Regions from separate parts of the Vibrio sp. Vb1554 genome, predicted to be linked through region 3. Evidence: predicted binding sites of a transcription regulator. Region 3 holds the regulator's gene; each other region holds the start of a gene.
The links. Region 3 encodes PurR, which represses purine synthesis genes. Its sites were predicted from a motif close to TNANGNAAACGTTTNCNTNA; they were not measured.
Positions count from the first base shown of each region.

Region 1 (7,927 bases), on a different contig from region 3:
ACATGATGGTCTTAATGAGCTTTGTCTGTGGTATGTTGTTCATCTTGATTTTACGTCGACAACCGATACGTCGTAAAAAAGCGCTAAACCTGCTGCTAACCAAGTAACTAGGTAGCGCTAACAACTCATATAAAAACAGCCCGCAATGTGCGGGCTGTTTTTTTAGCTCTTGAGAGCGAAAAATAGAATGACTCTTCGTCGCTTACTCTTCGTCACCAAGCAATACTGAATCTAGTGCGATTAGCATCATGTCGTTGAATGTCGTTTGACGCTCGTCAGATGTAGTCTGTTCGCCAGTCTTGATATGATCAGAAACCGTACAGATTGTCAGAGCTTTTGCACCGTATTCTGCCGCAACACCGTAAATACCAGCCGCTTCCATTTCAACACCAACAATGCCGTACTTGTCCATTACATCGAACATTTCTGGATCTGGCGTGTAGAAAAGCTCTGCTGAGAATAGGTTACCAACTTTAACGTCAATACCGCGAGCTTTTGCAGCGTCTTCTGCCGCACGAACCATGTTGTAGTCTGCGATTGCCGCGAAGTCATGACCTTTAAAGCGGATACGGTTCACTTTAGAGTCAGTACATGCACCCATGCCGATCACAACATCACGCACTTTGATGTCTTCATTCACTGCGCCACAGCTGCCAACACGGATGATTTTCTTCACGCCGAAGTCTTTGATTAGTTCAGTTGCGTAAATCGAGCATGATGGGATACCCATACCGTGGCCCATTACCGAGATCTTACGGCCTTTGTATGTGCCTGTGTAACCAAACATATTACGAACGTCACACACTTGAACGACATCTTCAAGGAAAGTCTCTGCGATGTATTTTGCACGTAGTGGATCGCCAGGCATCAGTACGACGTCTGCAAATGCACCCATTTCAGCATTGATATGTGGAGTTGCCATTTTCTTTTCCTTAACCTTTCTCTAGCGCTCCGCGCTTAAGGCGATATAAGCCAGAGTATTCTCATTTCCGACAAGCAGCATTTACATACTGCAAACATAAAACTAGGAGCAATCAAGCTCCTAGTTTTCAAAAACCTAACTAATTATAGGAAGTTCTTACCGTAATCCATTGGAGAAGTACCGAAGTAACTTGCCAATGTTTGACCGATATCTGCGAATGTTTCGCGGCGGCCAAGAGAACCAGCTGGTACTTTTTGACCATAAACCAATACTGGGATGTGCTCACGAGTATGGTCAGTGCCTGGCCATGTTGGGTCACAGCCGTGGTCTGCCGTTAGGATAAGCACATCGTCTTCTTCCATAATCTCTAGCACTTCGTTGATACGACCATCGAAGTACTCAAGTGCCGCTGCGTAACCCGCTACGTCACGACGGTGACCGTAAGCTGAGTCGAAGTCTACAAAGTTAGTGAATACGATCGTGTTGTCGCCCGCTTCTTTGATTTGCTCTAGCGTTGCTTCGAACAATGCAGGGATACCTGTCGCTTTCACTTTCTTAGTGATGCCGCAGTTTGCGTAGATATCAGCAATCTTACCAATAGAAACCACGTTGCCTTGCTTCTCTTCAACAAGTTTCTGTAGAACCGTTGCTGATGGTGGCTCAACAGAAAGGTCACGACGGTTACCGGTACGCTCAAATTGACCTTTACCAGCACCAACAAATGGACGCGCGATAACACGACCAATGTTGTAATCTTCTAGCTCTTCACGTGCGATTTGGCAAAGCTCTAGTAGACGGTCTAGACCGAAAGTCTCTTCGTGACATGCGATTTGGAATACAGAGTCAGCAGACGTGTAGAAGATTGGTTTGCCAGTCTTCATGTGCTCTTCACCAAGATCGTCAAGAACTTGAGTACCAGATGCGTGGCAGTTACCCAGGAAACCGTCAAGACCTGCACGCTCAAGAATGCGGTCAGTCAATTCTTTCGGGAAGCTGTTTGCTTTGTCAGTGAAGTAACCCCAGTCAAACAGAACAGGAACACCTGCGATTTCCCAGTGACCAGACGGCGTGTCTTTACCTGAAGAAAGCTCTGCTGCATGACCGTATGCACCAATGATTTCAGCGTCTGCGTCTAGTCCAGGTGCGAAGCGACCTGTCGATTCTTTATGCGCCATTGCCAAACCAAGTTTCGATAGATTTGGAAGGCGAAGTGCACCTTGGCGATTGTCGTTATCTGCTAAGCCTTTTTCACATTGGTCAGCGATGTGACCTAGTGTGTCTGAACCTACATCACCAAATTCTTTAGCGTCGGCAGTTGCACCGATACCGAATGAGTCTAGTACTAAAATAAATGCTCTTTTCATTGCTCGTTCCTTAGGCCCACTCGGCTTTTTATTATGGTTGAGTAGGCCTTGTGTAATTGCTTGTTCTATTAGATATCTTCTGCACGAATTTGGCGGTAAACCTCTGGAGTTGGTGTATATTCACCACCTACTTTGATTGCACTGCGCAGTGCTTTTGCCGCTTCTTCCCATTGCTCTTCAGTGCGAGCGTGGATGACCGCAAGAGGTTTATCACTGTCTGCGACCTCACCTAGGCGGATGAACTCGTCGAAACCAACTGCGTAGTCGATTTCATCAGTAGCAACTCGACGACCACCACCCATAGCAACCACTGCCATGCCGATAGCACGTGTATCCATTGCAGAGACAATGCCCGTTTCTGTTGCGTAAACTGGCTTGATGATTTCTGCTTTTTCTAAGTAGTTGTTGTAGTTTTCTACGAAGTCCGCAGGGCCGCCTAAGCCAGCAACCATCTTGCCGAAGCACTCAGCCGCTTTGCCGTTATCCAGCACTTCCATCAGTTTTGCGCGTGCGTCTTCTGTGTTCTCAGCAAGCTTGCCAAGTACTAACATTTCAGCACATGAAGCCATGGTCACTTCAAGTAGACGAGGGTTACGGTATTCACCTGTTAAGAAACGAACCGCTTCACGAACTTCTACTGCGTTACCCGCTGAAGACGCCAATACTTGGTTCATGTCCGTAAGAATTGCCGTAGTCTTAGTGCCAGCACCGTTTGCTACCGCAACGATTGATTTTGCTAGCTCTTCAGACGCTTCGTAAGTTGGCATAAATGCACCTGAACCCACTTTTACGTCCATCACTAGCGATTCCAGACCCGCCGCCAGTTTCTTAGAAAGGATCGACGCCGTAATCAGGGAGATATTGTCTACCGTTGCGGTAATATCACGAGTAGCGTAAACACGCTTATCCGCAGGAGCAAGGTCACCAGTTTGACCGATGATCGCCACACCAGCGTCTTTGGTTACTTGACCAAAAACATCGTTGCTCGGCGTAATGTTGTAACCAGGGATAGATTCAAGTTTATCCAGCGTACCGCCTGTATGACCAAGACCGCGGCCAGAGATCATAGGTACGAAACCGCCACACGCTGCCACCATTGGGCCAAGCATTAAAGAAGTTACGTCACCCACACCACCGGTTGAGTGTTTGTCGACAATTGGACCACCGAAGTTCATGTGGCTCCAGTCGATAACCATGCCCGAATCACGCATTGCACACGTTAAGGCGATGCGCTCATCCATGGTCATTTCATTAAAGAAAATCGTCATAGCAAACGCCGCAATCTGACCTTCAGATACCGTGTTGTTCGCTACGCCTTGAATAAAGAAGTTGATTTCGTCTGCGGTAAGTACTTCACCGTCACGTTTTTTACGAATGATTTCTTGTGGTAAATACATTAGTGCCTCCCAAGCTCTTTTGAGCCATGGTTGTAGTAGGATAGAAGAGGTTTGGTAGCACCCGTTTAGGTGCTACCGTTCAGACGTATTATTGGAATTAGTACGCTGTTGGATCAGCGACGTCGTCCGATACTTCTAATGTATTTAGTAGGTTGGTTAGCAGGCTAGACGCACCAAAACGGTAGTGACGAGCATCAACCCAGTTGTCACCTAGGATTTCGTCAGCCATTGCTAGGTATGCTGCTGCGTCTTCAGCAGTGCGCACACCACCTGCTGGTTTGAAACCAACAGTTTCTGCAACACCCATGTCGCGAATAACTTCAAGCATCATGCGAGCGTATTCTGGTGTTGCGTTTACTGGCACTTTACCAGTTGAAGTTTTAATGAAGTCAGCACCTGCTTCAATACAGATTTGAGATGCTTTCTTGATTAGTGCTTCTTCTTTTAGTTCACCTGTTTCGATGATCACTTTAAGAAGAATGTCACCACAAGCTTCTTTACATTGCTTAACTAGTTCGAAGCCTACTTTCTCATCACCCGCCATTAGCGCGCGGTAAGGAAAAACTACGTCAACTTCGTCTGCACCGTAAGCAACCGCCGCTTTTGTTTCAGCAACTGCGATTTCAATGTCGTCGTTACCATGTGGGAAGTTCGTTACTGTTGCAATACGAACCTCTGGCGTACCTTGCTCACGAAGTGTCTTCTTAGCAATAGGAATAAAGCGAGGGTAAATACAAATTGCAGCTGTGTTGCCTACTGCTGTTTTCGCGTCATGACATAGTGAGATCACTTTTGCATCAGTGTCATCGTCATTCAACGTAGTTAGGTCCATAAGTTTAAGTGCACGTAGCGCTGCTGCTTTTAAATCGCTCATTTCTATCTCCGATCAATATTCAAAAAATTCACTACTCAGCCTTACATCACGTCTTTAACTATAATCAACAAGTCGAGACAATGTGAGTAAATGGCTAAACAGTCTATTAATGAACGGACTTGGTTCCCTGAAGACTCGGCATATACAGCGAAAATTTATCATATGCCAATTGCTATCCTTGTCACCGCACAGTACCAGTTTGGCCTATGGCACAACAATCTATGATTGCGGTGTCTTTAATATCACATCACAAAGCAAAACGCCTATTAGATCTGATATTGCAGGGCAATTCATTTGCCCATCGATTATGTAATATTCATTACGTGATTAAGAATCAAGCTTAACCACTATCCTGTGATTAATACATTATAGAGTTTCACCGCAAAACTGTAGCACCAAATAGAGCGCAAACGGTTTGTATCTCAAAATTTCCTAGCCCCTATTCCATTGACTGCGTAATACCTCGACTAAGGCAAACACCCGATGAAATTTTGGAGCCCGAAAAACGAAAAATGCCCCGCAGCAATCTCTTGCTACAGGGCATGATGTAAAACGGCGTCTATATATTAAGAACCGATTCTAATTATAGTGCTGCAAGGCTTAAGCAGAAGCCTGCAATTGTCGCTGCCATAAGGTTAGACAACGTACCTGCAAGAACTGCTTTAACACCCATGCGAGCGATGTCACTACGACGGTTTGGTGCAAGGCTACCTAGACCACCAAGTAGAATCGCGATAGAAGAAAGGTTCGCGAAACCACATAGTGCGAATGAGATGATAGCTGTTGTCTTCTCAGACATTACTTCACCAGTTGCCGCGATTACTTGAGCGTTTTCACCTAGATATGGTGTGAAGTTCAAGTAAGCAACGAATTCGTTCACTACGATTTTCTGACCGATGAATGAACCAGCTGTTACAGCTTCTGCCCATGGAACACCGATTAGGAATGCTAGTGGAGAGAACGCGTAACCTAGGATTAGCTCTAGCGTTAGTTCTGGCATGCCGAACCAACCACCGATGCCACCTAGCATACCGTTGATTAGCGCGATTAGACCAACGAATGCGATTAGCATTGCACCTACGTTAAGCGCAAGTTGTAGACCAGAAGCCGCACCGCCCGCAGCTGCGTCGATTACGTTAACTGGTTTGTCGTCACCGCCGTCCATCGCTTCTTCGATACTTTCGTGAGGCTGGTCAGTCTCTGGGTGAAGGATTTTAGCGAACAGTAGACCACCTGGTGCTGCCATGAATGATGCCGCAACTAGGTACTCTAGTGGAACACCCATAGATGCGTAACCAGCTAGTACACCACCAGCAACAGAAGCTAGACCACCACACATTACCGCGAATAGCTCTGATTGAGTCATTTTTGGAACGAATGGGCGAACAACTAGAGGTGCCTCAGTTTGACCTACGAAAATGTTAGCTGCCGCTGACATTGATTCCGCACGAGAAGTGCCTAGCGCTTTTTGTAGTGCGCCACCAAGAATCTTGATAACCCATTGCATAACGCCAATGTAGTAAAGAACTGAAATCAGTGCAGAGAAGAAGATCAGTGTAGGAAGAACACGGAATGCGAAGATGAAACCGCCGCCGCCGAATACTTCGAACATCTTGTCAGAAACAAGACCACCGAACAGGAATGATGAACCATCGTTACCGTAGTTGATAACGTTAGAAACACCTGAAGAGAAACCGTTTAGTAGATCACGGCCCCAAGGTACATACAGAACAAATGCACCTAATGCGAATTGGATAGCGAATGCGCCACCCACAGTTCTAAAGTTGATAGCTTTTCGGTTGTTAGAAAATGCCACTGCAATCGCAAGAAGCACTACCATACCGATTAGGCTCATAAACAGGCTCATAGTTTATGACTTCCTTATAAGTTATTTATTGGCGTGTTACAAAATGGAGCTATAAAGCGGGGGCAATTATACTCATGCAGAATCAATTAAAGTAATGCCAGCCTCACACTTTCCTATAAGATTCATGATTGATTCAACCAGCTTTGTGAGTTAATTCACAATAAGCAGGAAAACGTTTTCGATTTCAAACCACATCTTTAGATTTTATTCACATATCGAGAAAGCAAAATTGCTATTTTTCCACAGTTGAGAGGCAATCGATTGCTTTCGGCCGTTATGCAACTCTACGAGCTCATTAAAGACGTGAATGAGTTTGGCTGGGTGATTTGACTCCCCTTGATATCCAAGTATAGGCATATCTGGTGCGTCTGTTTCGATTACTAGGTTTTCGAGTGGTAATTTTTGAATTGCGTCGCGTGTTTTCTTGGCTCTTGGGTAGGTAATCGTTCCTCCTACACCGATAAAAAAACCTAATTTGACCCACTCCATGGCTTGCTGATAACTCCCAGAAAAAGCGTGTAGCACACCACCTCTAGGGAGATTCGCCGCTTTCACCATTTGAATGAGGCGATTGTGCGCTTTTCGGCTATGTAAAATAACTGGGAGCTCGAAGCGTCTAGCCAGCTCAAATTGAACTTCAAGTATCTTTTCTTGCAACTGTGGATCAACATCAATGGCAAAATCTAAACCACACTCTCCTATTGCCACGCACTGCTGCCCTTTTTGATTTAGATAGCCTTCTAGCTCTGTAAGGTGCTGCTCAACGTTATCTTCAAGAAAATACGGATGAAAGCCGAGCGCATAATACAAATTGGCATGTTGCTCTGCCAAAGTTTGAATACGAGCCCAGTTTTGCGGACCGACGGAAGGAATCAAAATTCTTGCGACGCCTTGCGTTTGAGCAAGCTCAAGTTGATGTGCAAAGTCATCTTGAAACACATCAAAATCAAAGTGGCAGTGCGTATCAAAGAGCTTCATCTTGACGCTTTTTATCTGTATCTGCGGGCAGAAAATCAGAGGATGGTTGGGCTTCACTCTTCTCTTCAGTTTGATGGGCTGGGTCTTTTCGATATGGGACACAACTGCGTTTCTGATCGGGAGTTAGCCCCATCTCTTTACACCAGTTGTCGTAACGCTTTAGCCCACGTTTAAACCAATTCATATCTTATCCTTATATAAAAACGCCCTTGGCTAAGTTTATAGCCAAGGGCGTTTTAAAATCTAGTTTGCGTTAAGGCTTACCCTAACCGAGCAAATTAGTGCTCACGCGTCGCACGGAAATCAACGTCAGGGAAACGCTCTTTCGCCAAGTTTAAGTTAACCATTGTTGGAGCGATATACGTTAGGTTATCACCACCATCCAATGCTAAGTTCGCTTGATTCTTGCGTTGGAACTCATCCAGTTTCTTCGCATCACCACACTCAACCCAACGAGCAGTTGCAACGTTAATGCCTTCATAAATCGCTTCAACGTTATACTCAGATTTCAAACGAGCCACAACA
Region 1 is NZ_JAWPOJ010000021.1:5,687-13,613, forward strand. Features, by position in the region: gene R8N28_RS16740 (YtjB family periplasmic protein) at 1-107, shown strand, start outside; gene deoD (purine-nucleoside phosphorylase) at 203-922, opposite strand; gene R8N28_RS16750 (phosphopentomutase) at 1,066-2,286, opposite strand; gene deoA (thymidine phosphorylase) at 2,355-3,683, opposite strand; gene deoC (deoxyribose-phosphate aldolase) at 3,781-4,557, opposite strand; gene R8N28_RS16765 (hypothetical protein) at 4,648-4,782, shown strand; gene R8N28_RS16770 (NupC/NupG family nucleoside CNT transporter) at 5,141-6,424, opposite strand; gene R8N28_RS16775 (TatD family hydrolase) at 6,629-7,402, opposite strand; gene R8N28_RS16780 (DUF5363 family protein) at 7,389-7,586, opposite strand; gene prfC (peptide chain release factor 3) at 7,681-7,927, opposite strand, start outside.
Region 1: the regulator PurR is predicted to act here: its motif matches at 6,589-6,608, upstream of R8N28_RS16770 (NupC/NupG family nucleoside CNT transporter).

Region 2 (7,927 bases), on a different contig from region 3:
CATTGAAGACAATCAATATGATACAACGGTATTGCTAGGCCAGACTGGCTCAGGGAAAACAAAACACGGATTGCAGCCGCTGATAAGGTCGGCCAATAAAGACAAAAAGGTAGTCTATCTCTCGTACCTCATTCCTCTAGTAAAACAGCTGTGTGAATCTGTTGGAGCAGAAAATTACAAAAATTCCTCATTATTTGAGATAGAAAACGCAGCATCACTGGGTGTTGTCGTTAACAGTGTCTATAAAGATCATCTGGCTTCAGTCATCATCAATTGCGACATACTCATTATTGATGAATTCGAAAAAGTTATGACGAATGTCTGTGGGCATAACGACACAATGCGTGACGAAGTATTTGACGTTCTGACTCTAGCTATCCAGCAGGCTCCTAAGGTCGTTGTCGCAGACGCAGATGTTACAGATACCACTTTACGATGGTTGCGTAAGAATCGTAATAGTGTCCTAGTCATCCGTTCGATGCAAAACCCATACGCCAACATCAACGTAACTATCGCAAATAAGTTTGCCGCTTTTAGCAACACATCTAACAAGCTCAAAGATGAGAATGTCATCCTTTTCGACTCTCTAAAGTCAATGCGCATGACAATGATAGACATGGGGTTGACGGATAAGAGTGGGCAAGCTTGTGAAAAGGTTGCATTAAAAAACAAGGTGTTAGTACTCACTGGCAGCAATAAAAACATGAAAGCTCAATCGAATTTCCTGACATCACCGTCAGAAGAGTGCACCAAGTACAACATGATTATGGCATCACCGTGCCTGGCTTCTGGCTACTCATGTGAAGCTGAATATACAGACAATGTTAACGTTGTCAGTGACCTAGTGCTGGGGATTGATGAATTGGTGAATTTCTCAAGGCGTTTCCGTGCAAGTAAAAATATTACGTTTTACTTGACTCAAAATGAATATTTCAATTATGTCCCTACTCTTCCTTGTAACACTGACTCCGACCGCGACATCCTTCGTAATGAGTTTGAAGAGAAGAAAAAACTATTCAATGCAAATCAACCCCTTAGCATGATGTGGAATCTAAAGCGGCTTGGTTTGAATGTCCAAGTACAGCAATCGAGCAAAGAAGAACTTGAAGAAGGTCTATTTAAATTCAACCTATTAAAGGCTAGGGATCTCAAAGCACGAATTAAGGCTATTTTGGCCGCACGCGTCATAACAAGAGCCGAGGCAGACAGGCTAATCATGAGCAACCAAGTCGGGTTTGAAGAACTGGCAATGCTCAAGAAATTCGAGATTATGCGCGACTACCAACTCGAGAAGATAACTAAAGAAGATATTCTTTTTGATGAGGTATTTCGGAACAAGGCTTTATTCAAACAAATTTGGAATCCTAGTGGCGCAAACCTAAACAAGCACCTCGTAGAACCAGCAAAATTCATCAAATCACAAGTTTTACAGAATCCAAAGTACAAAGGTGAAAACGAAACTCTCATATTAACGCGTCCTCAAGTGAAGTCTATCGCCATCGAAATCTACGAGAATCAGAAGACGTATGAGCACTTACTACCAGACATCAAATGGAAAGATTATTGTACGCAGCATTCTGCTACTAAGCTCTTCAAGTCGTTAATTAAGTCATTAGGGTATGTGTGGCCAGAAGGTGATTTCCAAGGTGAGCCTAAGAAAGTGAAAATTTCACTGGATGCGCGGGCACTAGCTTGCAAAGAAATGATTCAACTAAGTTAAAAAATAACATCAAATGGCTAAAGTTCAACCAAATATAAGTAGTGGTGAATTGAGTAACTGATTGAAATCATGGATCATTACAACACTAGCAAGGGGTTCAAAAACTCATTTGAATTCTTAAGAAAACTTCGGCTAACCACCGAAAAGGAGTCATCTATATCTGACTCTCCATAACGACAATAACTAAACGACGAGAGACTAAATGAAAAACAAAGAATTTATTCGAATCAATGATCTAGCTGACTACCTTGGTATCAGCAAAGTGACAATATGGCGCTGGAGAAAATCTGGGCAACTACCGAAACCAACCGCTATAAGCCCGAAAATCGTAGGCTGGAAAAGAGAAACAATCGAAGCTTGGATAGAAGAAAGTGCAGGCGCAATGCCGTACTAACACTTGAATCCGAGATCTATAAAAACACAGACTTTACGTACAAACATGAAGAGCTGTGGGAAGGGGCGAACAACTCAATTCGCCTATAAAGCATATTCATGGACAGCCTCCAAGAAGCAATAAACTAAGTTATGGGGCATAAATGTCACTTACACAACATTCTCATCCAAGCCTAGTAATACAGCTCTAGTATGAACTGGGCAACCATCCACCCCGCCTCTCTAAAACGTTCCATCAAACTCACGGCTCGCTCAGCCACTCTCAATTATGCTTGTTAACATTCGTCCGTAAGCGAGTCACGGCTAAACACAAGCATTAGAAACTACAGTGTGTTAAGTGACCGTCTGTAAAAAGGATTACATCCGATTTCGTTTAGCTACACGCTTACTTGACTAGTAACTTGACTAGAAATACCAGAAATGAAAAAGGGGTTAGCAAGTACTAACCTGCTAACCCCCAAAATAAATGGCACGCCCTGTAGGATTCGAACCTACGACCACATCCTTAGAAGGGACGTGCTCTATCCAGCTGAGCTAAGGGCGCGCTACAGGGACAGGATTATACGAGTTCAAACGGGTAAATCAACGGGTTTTCATAACATTCTGATCTGAATGCCTAAAAAAAGTCCATTAAAACGCTTAATGTTCAAAAACACCACAAAGCAAACGTTTGCGTATGGATGTTGATAAGAAATTCTGCGACAATGCGCCGCAGATAATCTGCCTTCTTAATTTATAAGGAAAGTCATGACTGCTCAAAATATAGACGGAACTCTCATTTCCCAAACTGTTCGATCCGAAGTGGCTGCACGTGTTAAAGCACGTGTTGAAGCTGGGCTACGTGCTCCTGGTTTAGCAGTGGTTCTAGTTGGTGAAGATCCTGCTTCTCAGGTTTATGTCGGTAGCAAACGCCGTGCATGTGAAGAAGTTGGGTTTGTTTCTAAGTCTTTTGACCTTCCTGCGTCTAGCTCAGAAGAAGAGTTACTAGCTCTGATTGATGAATTAAACAACGATGATGAAATTGACGGCATTCTAGTGCAATTACCCCTTCCTGCGGGCATAGACACAACACATGTTTTAGAGCGCATTCACCCAGAGAAGGACGTGGATGGCTTCCACCCTTATAACGTTGGCCGTCTTGCGCAACGTATTCCAAAGCTTCGCTCTTGCACGCCAAAGGGCATCATTACCCTACTCGACCGTTACAACATTGAGCTACGTGGTAAACATGCGGTTGTGGTTGGCGCATCAAACATTGTTGGTCGTCCAATGACACTTGAGCTGCTGCTTGCGGGCTGCACAACAACAACATGTCACCGTTTTACCAAAGACCTAGAGAGTCATGTGCGTCAAGCTGACGTTGTCGTGGTTGCGGTTGGTAAGCCTAACTTCATCCCTGGTGAGTGGATTAAAAAAGGCGCAGTGGTGGTCGATGTCGGTATTAACCGTCTTGATTCAGGCAAACTAGTTGGCGACGTGGAATACGACAAAGCACGTGAAAGTGCGAGCTTTATTACTCCTGTTCCTGGTGGCGTTGGCCCAATGACCGTCGCAAGTTTAATTGAGAACACGATGCTCGCTTGCGAACAGTTCCACACAGACAAATAACGTAAATTTCAGATACGAAAAAGGCTCCGCAAGGAGCCTTTTTGCTAATTGTTGATATCTATTTCAATTACAGACTTAAAATCACGCCCGCAATAGAAGCGCTCATTAAGTTCGCCATGACACCAGCGATAATCGCACGGAAACCATGCTTAGAAACAAATGCACGCTTTTCTGGTACCAAAGAGCCCAACCCACCAATCAGCATCGCCATGCTTGAGATATTTGCAAAGCCACACAAAGCAAACGTCACGATTGCTTGTGAGTGTTCACTAAGTTGAGACTTCACTTCTGCAAGCTGGATGAAAGCGACGAACTCATTCACCACAATCTTGTTACCAATCAGCGAGCCTGCTGTGGTTGCTTCTTGCCATGGTATACCCAACAACCAAGCGACTGGCGCAAACACAAAACCTAGGATGAGCTCAAAACTTAATGGTGTCCCAATCAGATCACCTATCCAGCCTAACATGCCGTTTAGCATTGCAATGACACTAATAAACGCCAGTAACGTACCACCGACCGATACAGCAATGCGTACACCCGCCATGGCACCATCGGCTAATGCTTCTACTACGTTGGTTGCACGTGGAATTTCAACTTGGCTAATGTCGATATCTGCTGCTTTATCCGTATCTTCTGGCATTAAAATTTTTGCCATCAACAAGCCGGCAGGTGCTGACATAAATGCAGCAGCAATAAGATAGTTGAGATCGACACCCAGTGATGCGTAACCAACCAACGTTCCGCCAGCAACTGACGCTAAACCACCTGTCATAACTGCAAAGAACTGCGAGTCAGTCATGTGTTTTAGGTAAGGCTTTACCATTAATGGTGCTTCAATGGTGCCAACAAAGATATTCGCCGTAGCAGACAAAGACTCAGCACGACCGATACCTAGCAGCTTTTGAATACCACCACCGATAAAGTTAATGATTTTTGGCATCACACCAATGTGATAAAGACCTGAGATAAGAGAGGAGAAGAAAACGATGATACCCAGAACATTGATCGCAAAGGTGAAGCCCCCTGTCGCCAAATTACCGAATAAAAACGCAATGCCCTCTTGACCATAGTTGATCAAATTCGACACAACACTGCTCACTGAATTCAGCGCATCTCGTCCTGCTGGTACATATAAAACCAACAACGCAAACAGTACCTGCAAAGCAAACGCAAACGACACTGTTCTCAGCTTTATATTTTTTCTATTTGTAGAAAGTAGCCATGCTAGGAATAGTATGGCTACGATACCAATAATTGAGTTCATAAAATGAATCCGACAGAAGGGGGATATGGAAGGCACCGGATTGTATAGCGGACTCAAAATGCTGCAAGTTGAGGATGTTAACAGTGTGAAAAGTTTAAGCGACCAATAACTGACCAACAAAATAACAAATTGAATTTATTAAAGATAAACGTTTGCTTATTTTAATTATTTCCATATGGAAAATATGTTTCTGGTTCAGGAAAAATTTTTGTGAAGTGAATCACCTTATGTGTCGTTCTAAAACGTCATTGATCCTGTTATTTAGGAATAGAGATGTAAGGCGCCAAACGTTGGTCCCAATGACAAGGGTTGCCGATCTTCTGTTTGATAAAGTTAATCACTGCGGATATTTTTTTTGGCATATGCTGCCGGCTTGGGTATACCGCATAAAACGGCATCGACTGGCTGGCTTTCCAGTCAGGTAACAGCTGTATTAACTTACCCGTTCTAAACTCATCCCCCAGCAAGTAAGTGGCAAGGTAGGCAATACCCCAACCTGCAATAGCCGCATCCCGAACGGCTTCTGCCAGATCCACTGAATAGTTACCCGAGACTTTTACGTTCAATTCTTGCTGATCTTTGGTAAACGCCCACCCCGTATAGTCACGCTCCCAGCTTCTGTATATGAGGCAGTTGTGAGCAGATAGGTCATCCGGTTCTGCTGGCGTGTCATGTTTCAATAAGTAATCTGGCGATGCCGCAACAACAAACTGGCAATCCGTCAAACGCTGCGCAATGTAACCTTCAGGCAAATGCTCGTTGTTGGTTACCCATAAATCGAGCCCTTCGGCTAACATATCGACCTTATAGTCAAACAGATGTACTTCCACTTGAAGTTGAGGATACAGTTCGCGTAACTCTTGAATCGCTGGAATAATGTGTAAGGTACCAAATGATTGCGACAACCCAAGACGTACCAAACCTGCTACTTCATCCCGCTGGGTTTCCATCTCTAATGTGGCGCTGCTCACCGCTTGTACCACTTGCTCACAGTGATGAAAAAAGGTTTTCCCTGCCTCAGTCGGCGTAAAGCTTCGCGTAGTGCGTTGAACAAGCTTGATACCAAGAGACGCTTCTAACTGACTCAACTGTTTACTCACATGAGACACCGACACGCCTAAGCTCTTTGCAGCAGCTGTGAAGCTTTTGTGTTTAAGAAGAGCGGAGAAAATCACCATTTGTGCGGCACGTTCAGATAACACGCTTTACCTCGATTTGGTTATAGAAAAAACAAAGGGCTCCGAAGAGCCCTTGTATTGAAGACTGAATGCCAAATTGTTTGATGGCAGATCAGTATTTAATGCGGTCAGCCAAGTGACTCACAGCAAGTGCGAAGTAGTAAGAGCGGTTCCACTTCATCAATACGTTGTAGTTATTGTAAACCAGATACGTACGACCATTCTCGTCGTCCGGCATGATCAACCATGCTTTGATGTCTTCATCCAGTTTTGGCAACGGGCTACCGTCATATTTTGTGATACCTAATTGGCTCCACTCTTGAAGGTATTTGCCTTTTTCAGCCGTGCGCCCTTCTAGGCTGCGATCAATATTTTTAGGAACCTTAACTTGGCGACCCCAAGTATATTTATCATCCCAACCAGACTTGCTCAAATAGTTAGCGGTTGATGCAAACACGTCCGCTTCAGATTGCCATATGTCTTTTTTACCATCACCGTTGCCGTCAGCAGCAAAACGAAGGAAAGAGCTTGGCATAAACTGGCATTGACCCATCGCACCAGCCCATGAGCCTTTAAAGTTCTCTAGCTCAATATGGCCTTGATCGAGGATCTGAAGTGCCGACATAGTCTCTTTACGGAAAAACTCTTCACGACGGCCTTCAAATGCCATTGTGGATAGTGCATCAATCACTTTAAAGTTGCCGGTAAACTTACCAAAGTTACTTTCAACTCCCCAAAGTGCCACAATAAAGCGCGGGTGGACACCGTACTCATCGCCTATACGCTTTAGCTCGGTGTAATGCTCTTTGTAGAGTTGTCTGGCTTGCTTCACCTTCCATTCAGGCACCGCGCGAGGAATGTACTCATCCAATGTCAGTTTCTTTTCTGGTTGGTTTCGGTCCGCTTTTACTGCTCGGGGCTTGTACTCAACATTAGCAAAAGCAGCACTAATGACCTGCTCTGAGATACCTTTATCACGAGCTTCAGCACGCAGCTTATTCAAGTATTCATCAAAACCCTCGCTACTTGCAAAAGCCGAGGTACACATACCAACGCTAAGCATGGTAGCCAGTATCTTTTTCATATTGCCCTCCTTGAGCAAGGCAGAAATCCCAGATGAAAAACGATGACGTTATTCGCCTTTCTGCTGGGCTTTTTGTTCTTTGTACTTTTCTAATAGGTTCTCCGGCGGCGGTGGAACCTGAAGAAAGAAGCCATCATTTTGTAATGAAGCCTTCACTTTTTCGATATCAACTTGTGCCAATTTACGGCCATCAAGTTTAATCGTCATGACAGCGATAGGCTTACCGAACATCTGCATTAAGGTGTCAGGAACCTGTGAAAAATCATCCTTTTTCGGAATATAGAGATAAGTACCTTCTTTTTTCGAGCTTTTATAAATTGAACAAAGCATGACACGCCTTTTATGCTGATTTAGCCGCGTTGAGTGCGGATTAGGTTGAAAACGTCAAATTCTCGCAAACTTAATAGCAAATTTGAGATTAATTCACCTATTTGCCCACGAGAGAACTTGCTGCGTCAAAGGATGAAATATAACATGACATACCTAGTTTAAGGCAACGCTCTTTCAATAAAGGCAAGAAGTCCACGATGACCCATTCACCAGACCTTAAAGGTAGCAGTTTTACATTGTCAGTTTTACACCTTTCTGACAATGAGATCGCAAAGACTGTCGAATTTTTGCAAGAAAAAGTTTCTCAAGCACCTTCTTTTTTTGCATCCGCGCCTTTGGTAATCAAT
Region 2 is NZ_JAWPOJ010000010.1:85,446-93,372, reverse strand. Features, by position in the region: gene R8N28_RS10740 (hypothetical protein) at 1-1,720, shown strand, start outside; gene R8N28_RS10735 (helix-turn-helix transcriptional regulator) at 1,923-2,114, shown strand; tRNA gene R8N28_RS10730 (tRNA-Arg) at 2,581-2,657, opposite strand; gene folD (bifunctional methylenetetrahydrofolate dehydrogenase/methenyltetrahydrofolate cyclohydrolase FolD) at 2,861-3,721, shown strand; gene R8N28_RS10720 (NupC/NupG family nucleoside CNT transporter) at 3,789-4,988, opposite strand; gene R8N28_RS10715 (LysR family transcriptional regulator) at 5,246-6,190, opposite strand; gene R8N28_RS10710 (lytic transglycosylase domain-containing protein) at 6,279-7,250, opposite strand; gene R8N28_RS10705 (YcgL domain-containing protein) at 7,299-7,580, opposite strand; gene minC (septum site-determining protein MinC) at 7,778-7,927, shown strand, end outside.
Region 2: the regulator PurR is predicted to act here: its motif matches at 5,129-5,148, upstream of R8N28_RS10720 (NupC/NupG family nucleoside CNT transporter).

Region 3 (7,927 bases):
AAGTACAGTTGCACGCGATGCAACAAGACTTTTGTTGGCAAAAGGCCGCAGAATCTTATTTGCAGCTTTACCACTCAGCGTTAGTTTGACTTAAAATTGTAACGAAAGGCACCGAATGAGGTGCCTTTATTATCTTGAGTAAGGGGAGTGTGGTAGGATGGCTTTTTACTCAATAGCACGATCTTTTTGATACTCAATATGACCCAGCCGCTACTTTTTCATAAAACCTATTTGCACCCTACTAGTCATGAGTGGGTTGTATTTGTGCACGGTGCTGGTGGTAGCTCTTCTATCTGGTTCAAGCAAATTAAAGCTTACAAGCAACACTTTAACTTATTGCTGATCGATTTAAGAGGTCATGGAAAGTCAAATCAGTTACTTAAAGAGCTCATTGCTAGCCGTTATACCTTTACGGAAGTTACCCAAGATATTTTGAAAGTATTGGACCATTTAAAGATCCAATCCGCTCATTTTGTCGGTATGTCGCTTGGTACTATTATTGTTCGAAACCTTGCTGAATTGTCATCAGAGCGCGTACGTTCGATGGTGCTCGGCGGTGCTGTCACAAGGCTTAACACTCGTTCTCAGATATTGGTGAAATTAGGTAATTTTTGTAAGCATATCCTACCGTACATGTGGCTCTACAAACTGTTCGCTTATATTGTTATGCCTCAAAGAAGCCAACGAGAATCTCGCCACCTTTTTATTCGCGAAGCCAAGAAGCTTTGCCAAAAAGAATTTAAACGTTGGTTTATTCTCGCCGCTGATGTAAATCCGTTAATGAAATATTTTAAAGATCGAGAGTTACCCATTCCGACTCTTTACTTAATGGGCGACAGGGATTACATGTTTATTAAACCTGTCAAAGAAATGGTTGCAGCACATAAGCTCAGCATTCTACGAGAAATCCCGAATTGTGGTCATGTATGCAATGTAGAGCGTCCAGAAGACTTCAATCAACACTCCATCGAGTTTATTAAACAGCAAGCTGTATGTGCTTAAAACTGAGTGCATCCACTGAATAGGAGAGCCGCTATAGCTCTCCTAGTTGATATCCACATTGCCAACATGCACCAAATTGCCCTTCGTTTATTTCATGACATTTTGGGCATTGCCAATCTTGATACTCATGCCTATCGGATTGTTTTCGATATGCTTTTACTATTTCTTCAGCTTTCATCTTTTGTGCAGTGTCAAAAAGCCACACATAAGGATCGGTATCATCACCAAACGGCAGTTCTCCTTTTAAGCCGAAAATACCTTCTCCACGAACTTCACAGTAAATTTGTTCCACTTTAAGCAGCTCACATACAATGTGTGCTTCTGCTGGGTTTTTAGCGATAAATATTTTCATCAAAATACCCACTTCACCAATTACGAGTTTTGCTGACTTGGTGTCGGCCTTACTTTATTCATAACCCATTTAGTGATGATTGGAAATAGTCCCAATAGCGCAAAAGACGCTAATACTGCGGGTGAAACAATGCCCGATAGGCTTTCAATTGTTGCTAATTGAGTACCTGCATTCAGATATACGGCTGTGCCTGGCAGCATACCTATTTGGCTAGTGAGATAAAATCTACCTACAGACATCGGCGTTAAGCCCATCAGTAAGTTGATTAGAAAGAAAGGGAATACAGGGATTAGACGCAAGGAAAATAGATAAAAAGCTCCGTCTTTTTCGACACCTTGATTAATTGCGTTGAGTTTATTTCCGAATTTGTTTTGTACCCAGTCACGCAATAAGTATCGGCTGCTCAAGAAGGCCAGTGTTGCCCCCATAGTGCTAGCGAAAGAAACCAGTAGCAAGCTTGTCCAAAAACCAAATAAGGCTGCACCAAGTAAGGTGACTACTGCCGCTCCTGGGATAGAAAAAGCGGTAATTGCAATGTAGGTAAAAAAGTAAATCGCAGCCGAGAATACAAAATTCTGATCGATGTATGTAGTTAGTGCTTCTTGTTGGGCTTTTGCATTCTCTAAGGTTAAATACTGGCCAAAGTTAATACCTAAAAAGACGATAGCCGCTAGTAGGATGAGACCTAAAATCAGTTTCTTATTCATAATTTTGATTCCAATTTGGGATATATGTAATAAGACAGTAGGAAAACCGAAAAAATTTCACAAAAAAACCGCAGATTAGACTGCGGTTTTACAAGATAGTTTTTAGGCCGACTTTTATTGGAGGCCGTTCATCAACTCATCTCGGCGAGCTTGAGGTACCACACTCCAATGAGTGCCGTTGATAGCACCTTCTAGTGCCCATAGCAACTCAATGTTGACGGTTGCAGAGTGCGTATCTCTTATCGCTTTATAGGCGTTAAGCGCACCTTCCTCTTCAAGCTTCTCTACGGATTCGATGCCGGCTTTTTTTAGCATGCGCTCGGTAGCCAGTCGTAAGTTAGGCAAATCTTTCAAACGGTTAGGCTTTGTACTTGCTTGCTGTTCTTTCTCAAGCTTTGCCTTTTTCAATGATTGATTCGCTACTTCGATTAAGCGTTCGCTTGATTCCCATAAATCGCTGGAAATAGCGTAGTACTTTGTAACGACTGGGAAGCCACGTTTTTTATAAACGTAAGGCTTTAGCCCTTGTTTCTCGAAGTCAGATGAAGTTTTTTGGTCTGCTCTGATATGAAGCTGATTGTTTACCACTAGTGCAAACATTGTTTCATCAGCGAATAGTCCGAAGCCACCAAACATTGAGCGCGACTTGATATTACCAAGTGCCTCAAATAGCTTCATAGAGTCTTTGAGTATCGGTTTATCCATGTTTTGTTATCTCGGTGTAATTAATATTACGCCACCAAAAGTCAGGTCCGAGAGAGTAGCAAACATGCGTAAAAACAATGTCATTACAGAGTAAAGTCATTGCTTACACACTTGCCATCGGTAACCCCGCTACCTTCCATATCGTAATATGGTTCAGGCCGGAGGCTTTGCGTCCCACTCTTTCGAATGGTTTGCCCTGTGCGTGACACAATGAGCATACTTCTTATATTGAATTAACATCACGGTTTAGCGTTAAAAGTGTGATTTCGGTTCAATAAAAATGATAGATTGAATGCTCTATTTTGCATATGGAAAGGTGTAAATTGGCCTTTGAAAAGTAGTTCTTAATATATATTACATTTATATAAAACAGGGAGTTAACGTTAGTCAATTGTTATTAGAGCAGTGTGAAGTATTAGAGAATGCTTAATTTTCCCAAAAAAATAAGCACCCCTATAGAGCGCTTATTTAACACGGTTAAATACAGTGAAATTTAGTTCATTTTTTTCACAGTATTTCGAATTACAAGCTCAGGTTGCATTTCGAAAATTCGTTTTTCGTGTTCTTTATCTTTGATACGCTCAAGTAGAATTTCGAATGCATTTTTACCAACACGACGCTTAGGTTGGTGGATAGTCGTTAGCGGTGGAGAGAAGTATTCCGCAAGCTCGATGTTGTCGTAGCCGATCACTGAAATATCTTCAGGAATTTTGATCCCGTTTTGTTGCAAGCGGCTCATTAGGCCTAGAGCCATTGTGTCGTTAAAACAGAATACCGCCGTCGGGCGCTTGTCCATTGCGGTAATTTTATCTGCAACTAATACGGCCGTATCACATTCAAAGTTACCTTCAAGGATCCAGTCTTCATTTACAGCTAGGTTCGCTTCGCTCATTGCGCGACGGAAACCTGCAATGCGCTCTTGGCAAGCAAGCTTTTCAAAATGACCGCTTAGACAAGCGATATCCGTATGACCATTGTCAATCAGATGTTTGGTTGCAATGTAGCCACCTTCTTCTGAGTTATCCATGATCTTGTCTGCTTGTGAGCTCTCTGGGCCCCAATCCATGACCACTTTAGGAATGTCCGCATGACGGTCAAGCATCTCTTTTAGTTCTTCGGTTAAGTCAGAACACATCACAAGGATGCCATCAACGCGCTTTTCAGCCAGCATACGAATGTAATCGCGTTGTTTTTCGTAAATCCCGCCTGTGTTACATAAAATCAGAGTATAGCCTTGGCGGTAACAGTAGCTCTCAACGCCATCAATCACTTCTGAGAAAAATAGGTTAGTTGATTGAGTTACTAACATGCCAATCGTACGAGTTGAGTTGCATTTTAGGCTGCGTGCAACGGCACTTGGCGCGTAATTCAGCTCGTCAACGGCTTTCATTACTTTTTCTTGCGTTGCTTCTGCAACGAAACGCGTTTTATTGATAACGTGCGAAACTGTCGTAGTGGAAACGCCGGCTAAGCGAGCAACGTCTTTTATCGTGGCCATAAATGGTGTCCTGTATCGAGCTACTGAAATATGTCGTATTGGATGTACCTGATGCTCTAATGGTTTCACACCTAGCAATCTAAAATTGGCGCTAAGTGTCTCGGCAGCGGTTGATCCAAGTGCGACAAAAGGGTGCGTAGCAGCATCGGTCGATGAATTTTATCTTTTTTCTATCTGATGAGAAATTGCCATCAACCTGTTAAGAAAACACAAAAACCGCTATATTTCAGCGGTTTACATATAAATCATATTTAATCGTTTGCGCTCACATTTTAGCCCTATGTGGACTGACTAGCAATGTTTTCAGCAAGAGATTTGTGTATTTGAAGTCACATTTTGACTGCTAAATAACCAAGCGTCTTTGCGCTAAGTTAAGGCAAACGAATATTATACCCAAGTTACTTACAATTGGTCACTTTCAGGCATACAGGAAGCCCGATAGGCAGGCTCCCTAAAAATAGGCGGCAATTATTCACCAAGAAGGTAGGCGCTGTCTAGTTTACAAAATGCAACTAATAGTTTCGCGACACTCGAGTAAAATCCAAATTCGTCGAATTTTTTACATTTGTCTGAAAACTGAGGTAACCAAGACATCAATTGTTGCTGGATAAAGTCGTTTTGTTTAACGAAGGCTTCTTCCATGTGTTTTTCTTGTTCAAGCTCGTTTGAGCGGATAATCATGTTCCCGAGAAAGTCGAGCTCAACGGCTAAGTGATCCGCAGGTTCCTTTAGGTTTTCGTCTACTTGAACGCCAAATTCAGCCATCAACTTTTCCATTTCCTCAGCTGGCTTGTCATTCAGTAAACCTGATTCACCAATGTACATGGATGCGTAAGGAAGAGCGCCGTATTTTTCTGTCTTCAAAAACAGTTCACAAAAGTCAGCTGCAAGCTCTAGTTGTGCATCTTCACGATCTTGTAACCGATTCAATGCATCAACTAGGCTATCAACAGCTGGTTTCAGCGACTCATTTTCACCTAAACCTGCGAGAAAACTGCGAATTTCAACACTGTGATAGGCTTCCAATTCTTTCTCTGTTAGTTCTTTTGCGAACAAGCTCGAAAACCACCAGTAAATTTCAGCGCGTTTTTCATTAAAAGCTTTCACTTCTTGCATTTTGGGCTCCTGAATGATGCTTCAAGTCATGCATCACAAAGTCAATTAGGGATATCCCCTAAGTGTAATCAATTAAAATGAATAGCAGTAACTATAATTGTTATGTTTTATGGTCAAAAATGACCGTTTATTAATAGCAATGGGCAAGCTTGTTTTGAATCAATAAAAACGCTAAATCTTGCGTTTTAATGTATCTATGACTAGAAATGTTACTAGTTATGAATAGAATACGTCTTGGATAATAAGAAGACAGAAAAGTGGTGTAAATGAGCTATCACGTATTAGTCGTAGAAGATGATGTTGTAACTCGTAGTAAGCTTGCGGGATATTTCCAAAATGAGGGCTACCAAGTCAGCGAAGCAGAGAGTGGCGCAGAAATGCGTGAAGTTTTGCAAGCGGGCGATGTAGACCTGATCATGCTGGATATTAACCTGCCTGGTGAAGACGGCCTGATGCTTACTCGTGAGTTACGTAGCCAATCGGATATTGGTATCATATTAGTAACAGGACGCACGGATAGCATTGATAAAATCGTAGGCCTAGAAATGGGTGCTGACGATTATGTGACAAAACCTTTTGAACTGAGAGAGCTGTTAGTTCGCGTTAAAAACTTGCTGTGGCGTATTTCAGCAGCGCGCAGTGGCAGCTCGAAAGCGAATGAAACCAGTGAAGAGCACATTGTGCGCTTTGGGGAGTGGACATTCGACATTCAACGTCGCGCACTTAGCCGCAACGGTGAGCCAGTAAAACTAACTAAAGCAGAGTATGAACTTTTGGTGGCATTATCGTCTTACCCTAACCAGGTGTTAAGTCGTGAGCGTATTTTGAACATGATCAGCCATCGAGTGGATGCGCCGAATGACCGCACCATTGATGTTCTTATTCGACGTATGCGCGCAAAAATGGAGTTCGATCCTAAGAACCCACAGATTTTTGTAACGGTACACGGCGAAGGCTATATGTTTGCTGGTGACTAGTTTGAACATAACTCAATCGTAAAAAGAAAAAGGAGAGCTTCGGCTCTCCTTTTTTGTGGCTTCAAGATAATACTAGTTTGCTTCAACCATTGGTGTTTGGCCGACAGTATCACGCAACCTTTGCCAAATACTGCCCAAGTACTCATGCCAATAAAGCTCTGTTTGTTCTAAGTAACGCGCTTTAGGTGAGTATTTATCCCAAGGTTGACTGATTTCGCTAATAGCTAAGAAGTTGGTCGGAGCTGGGATTGGTTTAATGCCTGCTGCGTTGAACTCATACAATGCACGGCTCATGTGGCTTGCAGAGGTGACTAACACAATCTCCTTTTGCTGAACGAATGCAGCCGCTTGACGTGCCTCTTCCCACGTATCCTTTGCATCCTCTAATAAAATGATATCGGATTTTGCTACACCTAAGGCTAGGGCAACGTTCGCCATCATTCTCGCGTGGCTAATTTCAGATCCGCCAGCATAGCCGGATAAGATTAATTTCGCGCCTGGATACATTCTTAAAATACGAATGCCCTCAGTTAAGCGCATTAATGCTGCACGGCTTAACTGCGAGGTGGGTGGAATTTCGTCATCGATAACATGACCATTCCCTAAAACCATCACGTAGTCGATGGTGCCAGAAACTGGCAAAAAGGCTTTATGCTCTCGCTCTAACGGCATAAGAAGCTTGGTTGAAACAGGTTGGAAGGCAACAAGAAAAATGCCAACAAAAGAGAATAGAACAACGAAGCAGCCAGTTTTACGTTTTGTAGTAAAACTAATGAGAGCAAGACCCAACAAGCCTATCAGCAGCAATGCCGGAAGGGGCATAAGCATGGCTGACACTACTTTTTTCAGCTCAAACATACATAAATAGTCCGAAAAAACATCAATTGATAATAAAAATGAGGGTATCCCTCTTTATTCCTGCTTTCCTTGTGCCAGAATAGCGGCACAATCCGTTATGATAACTCAGCAGAAGTGACAGAAGACCGCAATTTCGACGATATCGCCCACAAATTTGCAAAAAATATTTACGGCTCCGATAAAGGGGAGATCCGCCAAATCATTGTGTGGGAAGATTTTCTACAGATTCTAAGTGAATTAGATGCTGACCAGCAACCCCTAGAAGTGTTAGACGCTGGTGGTGGTTTGGCACAAATGTCGCAAAAGCTTGCTAAGCTCGGACATCGAATCGCTTTATGTGATCTATCTTCGGAAATGCTGCAGTTGGCTAAGCAGGATATTGAAAAAAACGGTTTGCTTGAGCAGTATCGCCTGATTCATTCGCCTGTCCAATCCATCGGTGAACATATTGATGGACGGGTCGATCTGGTTATGTTCCACGCTGTGATGGAGTGGCTGGTTGATCCTAAGGCCGCACTTGAAACAGTTCTAGAACAAGTAAAACCGGGAGGCATCGCATCAGTCATGTTCTACAACCACCACGGTTTAGTCTATAAAAACGTGGTTTGTGGCAACATTCCTCATATATTAGACGGCATGCCTCACCGAAAAAGATTTAAACTACAGCCGCAAAAAGGCTTAAAACCTGAAGAAGTCTACCAGTGGATAGAAA
Region 3 is NZ_JAWPOJ010000012.1:14,327-22,253, forward strand. Features, by position in the region: gene glgA (glycogen synthase GlgA) at 1-89, shown strand, start outside; gene R8N28_RS11995 (alpha/beta fold hydrolase) at 199-1,002, shown strand; gene R8N28_RS12000 (DUF2007 domain-containing protein) at 1,034-1,354, opposite strand; gene R8N28_RS12005 (TVP38/TMEM64 family protein) at 1,375-2,061, opposite strand; gene R8N28_RS12010 (TfoX/Sxy family DNA transformation protein) at 2,176-2,766, opposite strand; cyclic di-GMP riboswitch class I at 2,883-2,972, opposite strand; gene purR (HTH-type transcriptional repressor PurR) at 3,260-4,264, opposite strand; gene torD (molecular chaperone TorD) at 4,733-5,380, opposite strand; gene torR (two-component system response regulator TorR) at 5,647-6,357, shown strand; gene elyC (envelope biogenesis factor ElyC) at 6,430-7,215, opposite strand; gene cmoM (tRNA uridine 5-oxyacetic acid(34) methyltransferase CmoM) at 7,330-7,927, shown strand, end outside.

Region 4 (7,927 bases), on a different contig from region 3:
GCCATGGGTTAAATGCACGAACGCAGCGCTCAATGTGCGCCGCATCGTCGTTCCAGTTGATGCGTGCTTCTTCTTTGCTGAGCTTTTTCGCATAGTTCGCGAGCTCATCGTCTTGCTTCACTGGCACTGCTTTACCCGCAGCAATGTCTACTAGGCAGTCAATCAGGGCTTCTGGACCAAGCTCAGCCAATTTTTCGTACATTGAAGCGCTGGTATCTGTCGCTTCGATTGGCAGAGTTGCAATCTTCAGCATATCACCAGTGTCGAGACCGATATCCATCTGCATGATGGTCACGCCAGTTTCTGCATCGCCCGCCCAAATAGAGCGTTGGATTGGAGCCGCACCACGCCAACGAGGTAGGATAGAACCATGTACGTTGATACAACCCAGTTTAGGGGTATCAAGAACCGCTTGTGGCAGCAGCATACCGTACGCCACGACAACCATGAGGTCGGCGTTCAGATCGGCAAGTTCTTGTTTCGCTTCGTCGGACTTAAAGCTTTCAGGTTGGTAAACCGGGATATTGTGTTCTAGCGCCAGTTGTTTTACCGGTGGCGCAGCCAATTTTTTGCCACGACCCGCTGGACGATCTGGGTTTGTGTAAACCGCGATGACTTCATGCTCCGAAGACAACAACGCCGCCAAGTGACGGGCGGCGAAATCCGGAGTACCTGCAAAGACAATTCGTAAAGACTGACTCAAGGTAGACTTCCTTCTAATTGGTATGGTTCGAGATTAAGCGTTTTGCTGCTTCTCGTTAAAGCGTTTGATTTTCGCTAGCTTGTCCTGAATGCGTTTGCGTTTCAGTGGCGATAGGTAATCCACGAACAGCTTACCTTGTAAGTGATCAAGCTCGTGTTGAACACAAATCGCTAGCAGGTCGTCGGCTTCAAAGGTGAACTCTTTGCCATCACGATCCAGTGCCTTAACGGTAACTTCTGCAGCGCGAGGCACAAGTGCGCGTGCACCTGGTACCGACAGACAGCCTTCTTCGATGCCATCTTCGCCACGCTTTTCCAGAATCTCAGGGTTGATTAGCACCATCGGCTCATCGCGAGTTTCTGAAATATCAATCACTACGATACGTTTGTGGATATCAACCTGCGTTGCAGCAAGGCCAATACCTTCTTCGTCGTACATGGTTTCAATCATGTCATCGACGATTTTTTGAATCTCAGGGGTCACCGCTTCAACAGGCTTTGCGACTGTGCGCAGGCGATCATCCGGGAATGTTAATACTTGTAATACAGACATATTCACTCGAAATATTGAACTGTGCCGAAACAGCACAAACCTTGTTGGCTCAATTCTAGACATTTTATAGCCTAAATGACAGCATCCTTGCACCAATTTCCATTCTGGTTCCTGCTTAATAGACCAAGGACGAGGGTCATGAATCGAATTTTCCGCAACGTTGCCAGTGTTACGTTGCCGTTACTTTTCTCTTTCAACGCTGTAGCAAATGTGGATGCGAACCCACTGACTGTTAAAGATGATGCGCCACAAACGTATGTAGTCGTGAAGGGCGATACGCTATGGGATATTTCGGCCATGTACTTAGATAGCCCGTGGTTGTGGCCTCGTTTATGGCAAGTAAACCCGGAAATCGATAACCCTCATTTAATTTATCCCGGAGACAAGCTGTCTTTGGTGTGGATTAACGGTCAGCCCGTGTTGAGCCTAAAACCGGTTAAGAAGCTGAGCCCGAAAGCTCGCATCACAGAAAAGAAAGCCGTACCAACCGTTGCGGAAGGTTTGGTGATGCCTTACCTTCAATCGGATCGGTTGCTAGATAAAGATTCGTTGAACAGAGCAGCAAAAGTGATGGGTAGCAGCAAAGGCAGTAAGTATCTGACTGCAGAAGATGTGCTGTATATCAATGGCAATCAGACCGCGACAGGTTGGGCTATTTACCGACCAGTAGCTACCTTTTCGCGTGACGATGTGTCCGAAGAGATTACCGCGCTGCGTTTGATTGCCAAAGGCGAGCTCGTTGAAGCTTCGAGTGATTATTCAGGTTTGAAGCTTACATCGCAAATGCAAGAAATCCTACGTAACGATATCGCGTTGCCAAATCAATCGGTTGAGAATACTGACTTCACGACTACGTTCTATCCGCTGCCGTCGCCACAAGGCAGTTCTGCAAAGTTGCTAGGTAATATCGAAGGCATTCGCTTTAGTTCAACTAACCAAGTCGTGGTGATTGATAAAGGCACGTCAGACAATCTGAAGCAAGGCAGTGTGTTTGATTTAAAAGAAGACGCGCACCCAGTTTACAAAGACGGCGATGAGTTCAAGAAAGAGTTTGGCGTGCTTGATAAGAAAATTACTTTGCCTCAAAGCAAAGTTGGTGAGTTGCTGGTCATTCGTCCTTATGAGTACTTTAGCTTGGCACTGATCACTAACAGTACTAAACCCATTAACCAAGATATTTCGGTGGTGTCACCGTTGGCGGACGAATTAACCATCGATGAATCGACGAAATAACGATGATCTCGCTGCCTGGTTAAAACTGAGTTGTTTACCAGGCATTGGCGGCGTCAAAATGAATAAGCTACTGGCAAGAGACACGCCACGTAACATCGTAAACTTCTCTCCTGAACAGCTACAACAACTTGGGTTAACAACTAAGCAAATTCAAGCTTGGGCTTCAACAGATAAAGAAGTCGATGCTTGTTTAAGCTGGCTTGAGGCTTCTACAAATCATCATATCCTGACACTGACTGACCCGCGTTATCCACCTCAACTCAAACAAATCGTTGCACCGCCACCTCTACTTTTTGTTCAAGGAAACCCTACTTGTCTCTCTCAGCCACAAATCGCGATGGTTGGCAGTCGAAATGCGAGTATTGATGGATTACAGCATGCACGTCAGTTTGCTGCAGAGTTTGTTCAGCACGATTTTATTGTCACCAGTGGTCTCGCTTTAGGCATTGATGGTCATGCGCATGATGGTGCGTTGCAAGCCGGTGGTAAGACGCTTGCGGTGCTAGGATCTGGTTTAGCAAATATTTATCCAGCACGTCATCGTAGTTTAGCGCAACGTGTTATTGAACATGGGGCTTTGGTGTCTGAGTTTCGGCCTAATGCCAAGCCGCGCCCAGAAAACTTCCCGCGTCGTAATCGTATTATTAGTGGATTATCGCTTGGTGTACTGGTCGTCGAGGCGGCGAAAAAGAGCGGCTCGTTAATTACAGCTCGTTACGCGCTTGAGCAAGGTCGAGAAGTATTTGCGCTGCCAGCGTCAATCAATGCCCCCAATGCCTGCGGTGGAAACCAGTTGATACGTCATGGCGCTTGCCTCGTAGAAAAGACGAAAGATGTCTTAGATGAAATACAGTCCTTGCTTGATTGGTCTATTAATCAGAGTACCGATTTATTTTCTACGTTAAATGATGAAGAAGAATTGCCATTTCCTCAGCTGTTAGCTAACGTAGGAAGTGAAGCTACACCGGTTGATATTCTTGCAAACAGGACCAATATACCTGTCCAAGAAGTCATGATGCAGCTCTTAGAGTTAGAACTCTCTGGGCATGTCGTTGCGGTTTCAGGTGGCTATATTCGAAAGGGGAGGGGCTAGCTATGATGATGGATATACTGATGTATCTATTCGAAACCTACATCCATAGCGATGCAGAGTTACAGGTCGAACAAGACGAGTTGGAAGAAGAGTTGCTTCGTGCAGGCTTCCAACAAAAAGATATCTACAAAGCCCTTGTCTGGTTAGAAGAGCTTGCCGCATTGCAGCAAAGTGACACCTCTTCTGCAATCTCGACTTGCATGGCTTCGTCATCAACTCGTATCTACACAGCGAAAGAGACGCAGCGTTTAGATTTGGAATGCCGAGGATTTCTATTGTTTCTCGAGCAAATCAATGTGTTAACCACAGAAACTCGCGAAATGGTGATTGACCGAGTGATGGGATTAGAAACGAGTGAGTTTGAGCTTGAAGACCTCAAATGGATCATTCTGATGGTGCTGTTTAATGTGCCTGGCAACGAAAACGCTTACACGCTAATGGAAGAGCTGTTGTACACCAAGGAACAAGGGATTCTTCACTAACCATCTGGGCAAGTTCGAGTTTAGCTAGAATAAACGCGAGTTTGTCTTTTTGTGTGTTTTTCACGAAACGGTAAGTATGAGTAGTAAAATCGACAACACCCTTTTCTCTGCCCATGAACACGCTTTGGAGCACGAGCCGTGTCCAAAATGTGGTGGTGAGCTGACTCTCAAGCACGGAAAACATGGCCCATTTCTCGGCTGTAACCATTACCCAAGCTGTGATTACATTAAACCGCTACACAGCAATGATGGTCACATCGTGAAAGAGTTGGGTGTGCCTTGTCCTGAGTGTGGCAATGAGTTGGTTCTCCGCCAAGGGCGCTACGGTATGTTCGTTGGTTGTAGCCATTACCCGGCTTGTCATCATATTGAGTCGATTAATCAACCAGAGCCAGAGGCGCAGTCACAAGAGCAACACGCTTGCCCTGAATGTGGCAAAGGACATTTGGTTGAGCGTAAAACCCGATTTGGCAAAACATTCTACGCGTGTGATAACTACCCTAAATGCAAATTTGCTGTGAACCTTGCTCCGGTCAAGGGGCGATGCGAAGAATGTGGTTTTACTTTGTTGGTGGAGAAGAAACTCGCCAGTGGTGTGAAATTGCAATGTGCCAACCGTAAGTGCCAGCACACCCAACAAGGGTAAATACATCAAAGGAATTAAAAAGGGTCGCATCGTGCGACCCTTTTTTTATTTTTTTGCTGCCAAACGTTAGTGTTGAGGCTGTTTAGCGAACGCTTGCACGGCTGGGAAAGCTATTGGGTCTAAGATGTCTGCCAGAGCGCACAACCTACGGTGCAATTCTCCTGGGTAGTCGCCACACACGTTGATGTGTCCCATCTTGCGACCTGCACGTTTCTCTTTGCCATACCAATGAAGGTGGCAACCATCCATTAATAACAATGCTTCTGGTAGTGTGTCTTCACCAAGAATATTGATCATTGAAGTTTCACGAACCAATTTCGTACTACCTAATGGTAAGCCGCACACTGCGCGCAGATGGTTTTCAAACTGACACGTTTCTGCACCTTGCTGTGTCCAGTGACCAGAGTTGTGCACGCGTGGAGCAATCTCATTCACTAAAAGTGCCCCATCGACATCAAAGAACTCAAGCGCTAATACGCCAACGTAATCTAGGCTATCTGCGACTGCCGTGAACATTTGCTTTGCTTGTTCCTGTAACCCTGGCGCATCAATCGCAGTAGAAAGACTCAATACACCGTTGGTGTGAACATTCTCTGCCAGAGGGTACACTTCCACACTGCCATCTTTGCTTCGAGCACCAACCAGTGATACTTCGCGGTTAAAAGGAACAAACTCTTCAGCAACAATCGCTTGAGTTGGTGTTGCCGCGATGCACTCTGCCATCTCAGTCCAAATGTCGTCGACTTGAGAAGCTTCTTTTAAGCGCCATTGGCCTTTACCATCGTAACCACCTAATGCACTTTTCAGAACCATTGGCATACCAACGTGTTCAATTGCGCGGTCAAAGTCTTCACGAGTTTCAATGACGTAGTATTTCGCGTTGCGCACGCCAGCATCATCAAGCAGTGCTTTTTCAATACGGCGATCACCACCTGCTTTGATGGCTTGCGTACTTGGTAGGAACTTGCCGCTCGCTTCGCAAACCTTGAGCACGTCATGTGGAATATGCTCGAACTCGGCAGTAATCACATCAACTTGCGTAATCGCATTTTCCAAGCCATGGCCAAGTACCTGTTGAGTTAAAGGGTGAACGACATCACCGCTGCTGACATCGTAAGCTGAAATTTGAATATTCAGTGGCGCACCAGCCAGAGACATCATACGAGCCAACTGACCCGCACCAAGAACCAGTACATGCATCTGATTAATCCTCTGCAGGGTTTGGATTTGCGAGAACTGTTTCCGTTTGCTCATTACGGAATGCTTCTACCTTCGCCATGATGTTTTCATCATGAGTGCCTAGGATTTGCGCTGCTAGGATACCGGCGTTTGCTGCGCCCGCTTCGCCAATCGCCAATGTACCAACCGCAATTCCCTTTGGCATCTGTACAATAGAAAGCAGTGAATCCATACCTTTCAGTGCACGAGACTGAACGGGAACCCCAAGCACTGGCAAACTAGTAAACGCCGCCGCCATACCTGGTAGGTGGGCTGCACCACCTGCGCCTGCGATGATAACTTTGATGCCGCGTTCTTTTGCGCCACTAGCGTAGTCAGCCAGTAATTGAGGAGTTCGGTGTGCTGACACGACTTTTGTTTCGTAAGGCACGCCAAATTGGTCTAGCATGTCCGCTGCTAGTTTCATGGTTGGCCAATCGGATTTAGAACCCATGATGATACCGACTTTCATCTCAAACTCCTTTAAGCTGCAAAAATTAGGTGAGCTATAAATTTGTGCGCATTATACGGGGATTTTTATCTCAAGCAAACGTTTGCGTCTTGTTGTTGGCGCTATTGATACATTTTATAAAAAAATTGCTTTAGTGTCTGAGAATGAATATTTGTACACTTAGTGAAAACAACACAGTCAAACAAATAGGAAGTAATCGGTGGATAACTTTGAACAAGTGCTCAACGCACTCAAGCAAGGCGAAGTGATTGCCTATCCAACAGAAGGGGTTTTTGGTGTCGGATGTGATCCAGATAACCCAGAAGCAATTCAAAAGCTATTAGAGCTCAAGCAGCGTCCGGTAGAAAAAGGGCTGATTCTAATCGCGGCAAGTTATGATCAGCTCTTGCCTTATATTGATGAATCTCAGTTGACTGAAGAACAATTACAGACTGTTCATGCCACTTGGCCAGGCCCATACACTTGGATCATGCCAGCGAGCGATAAAGTATCCAACTGGGTTTCAGGGCAGTTTGATTCAATTGCGGTTCGTGTGACTGATCATCCTTTGGTGCAAAAAATGTGTAATGCATTCGGAAAGCCGTTAACCTCTACCAGCGCGAATCTCTCCGGCTTACCACCGTGTATGACCACGGAAGAAGTCGAAGAGCAGTTGGGTGATAAGCTGGTCGCCACTCTTCGTGGCGAGACCAGCGGTCGTGATAAACCCAGCGAGATTCGTGACGCCAAAACTTCACAAATATTAAGACAGGGTTAACCCTGCTAGCCAGCCATCATTAGGTTTCACGTAATAGGTAATAACGTATGTCAGCGATCGATAAGCACGCCGTAAAGCAGTTCTTGATGTCACTTCAGGACTCCATTTGTCAGCAGTTAGAACAAGAAGATGGAAAGGCCGTCTTTGTCGAAGATGCATGGCAACGTGAAAAAGGAGAGCGTCTGGGTGGCGGTGGTCGCTCACGTGTTTTGCGTGATGGCCTTGTTTTCGAGCAGGGAGGCGTGAACTTCTCGCATGTGGAAGGGAAAGAAATGCCAGCATCTGCGACAGCGCATCGCCCAGAGCTAGCGGGTCGTCGTTTTGAAGCGATGGGTGTTTCTTTGGTTATTCACCCTAAAAACCCTTATGTACCGACTTCACACGCCAATGTCCGCTTCTTTATTGCAGAAAAAGATGGCGAAGACCCAATTTGGTGGTTTGGTGGTGGTTTTGACCTAACGCCGTTCTATCCATTTGAAGAAGATTGCCAATCATGGCACGACACTGCAAAACTGCTTTGTGCGCCATTTGGTGACGATGTTTACCAAGAGCATAAAGCATGGTGTGACAAATACTTCTTCCTACCACATCGTAATGAAACTCGCGGTGTTGGCGGTTTGTTCTTTGATGATCTAAACCAGTGGGAATTTGATAAGTGTTTTGCTTACATCAAAGCAGTGGGTGAAGGCTATTGCCAGGCTTACTTGCCGATCGTTTCTCGTCGTAAAGAGTTCAAGTATGGTGAGCGTGAGCGTGAATTCCAACTATATC
Region 4 is NZ_JAWPOJ010000022.1:71,709-79,635, forward strand. Features, by position in the region: gene fmt (methionyl-tRNA formyltransferase) at 1-703, opposite strand, end outside; gene def (peptide deformylase) at 737-1,255, opposite strand; gene R8N28_RS17505 (LysM peptidoglycan-binding domain-containing protein) at 1,394-2,488, shown strand; gene dprA (DNA-processing protein DprA) at 2,472-3,581, shown strand; gene R8N28_RS17515 (DUF494 family protein) at 3,584-4,063, shown strand; gene R8N28_RS17520 (type I DNA topoisomerase) at 4,140-4,709, shown strand; gene R8N28_RS17525 (5-(carboxyamino)imidazole ribonucleotide synthase) at 4,776-5,909, opposite strand; gene purE (5-(carboxyamino)imidazole ribonucleotide mutase) at 5,914-6,399, opposite strand; gene R8N28_RS17535 (L-threonylcarbamoyladenylate synthase) at 6,599-7,156, shown strand; gene hemF (oxygen-dependent coproporphyrinogen oxidase) at 7,204-7,927, shown strand, end outside.
Region 4: the regulator PurR is predicted to act here: its motif matches at 6,470-6,489, upstream of purE (5-(carboxyamino)imidazole ribonucleotide mutase).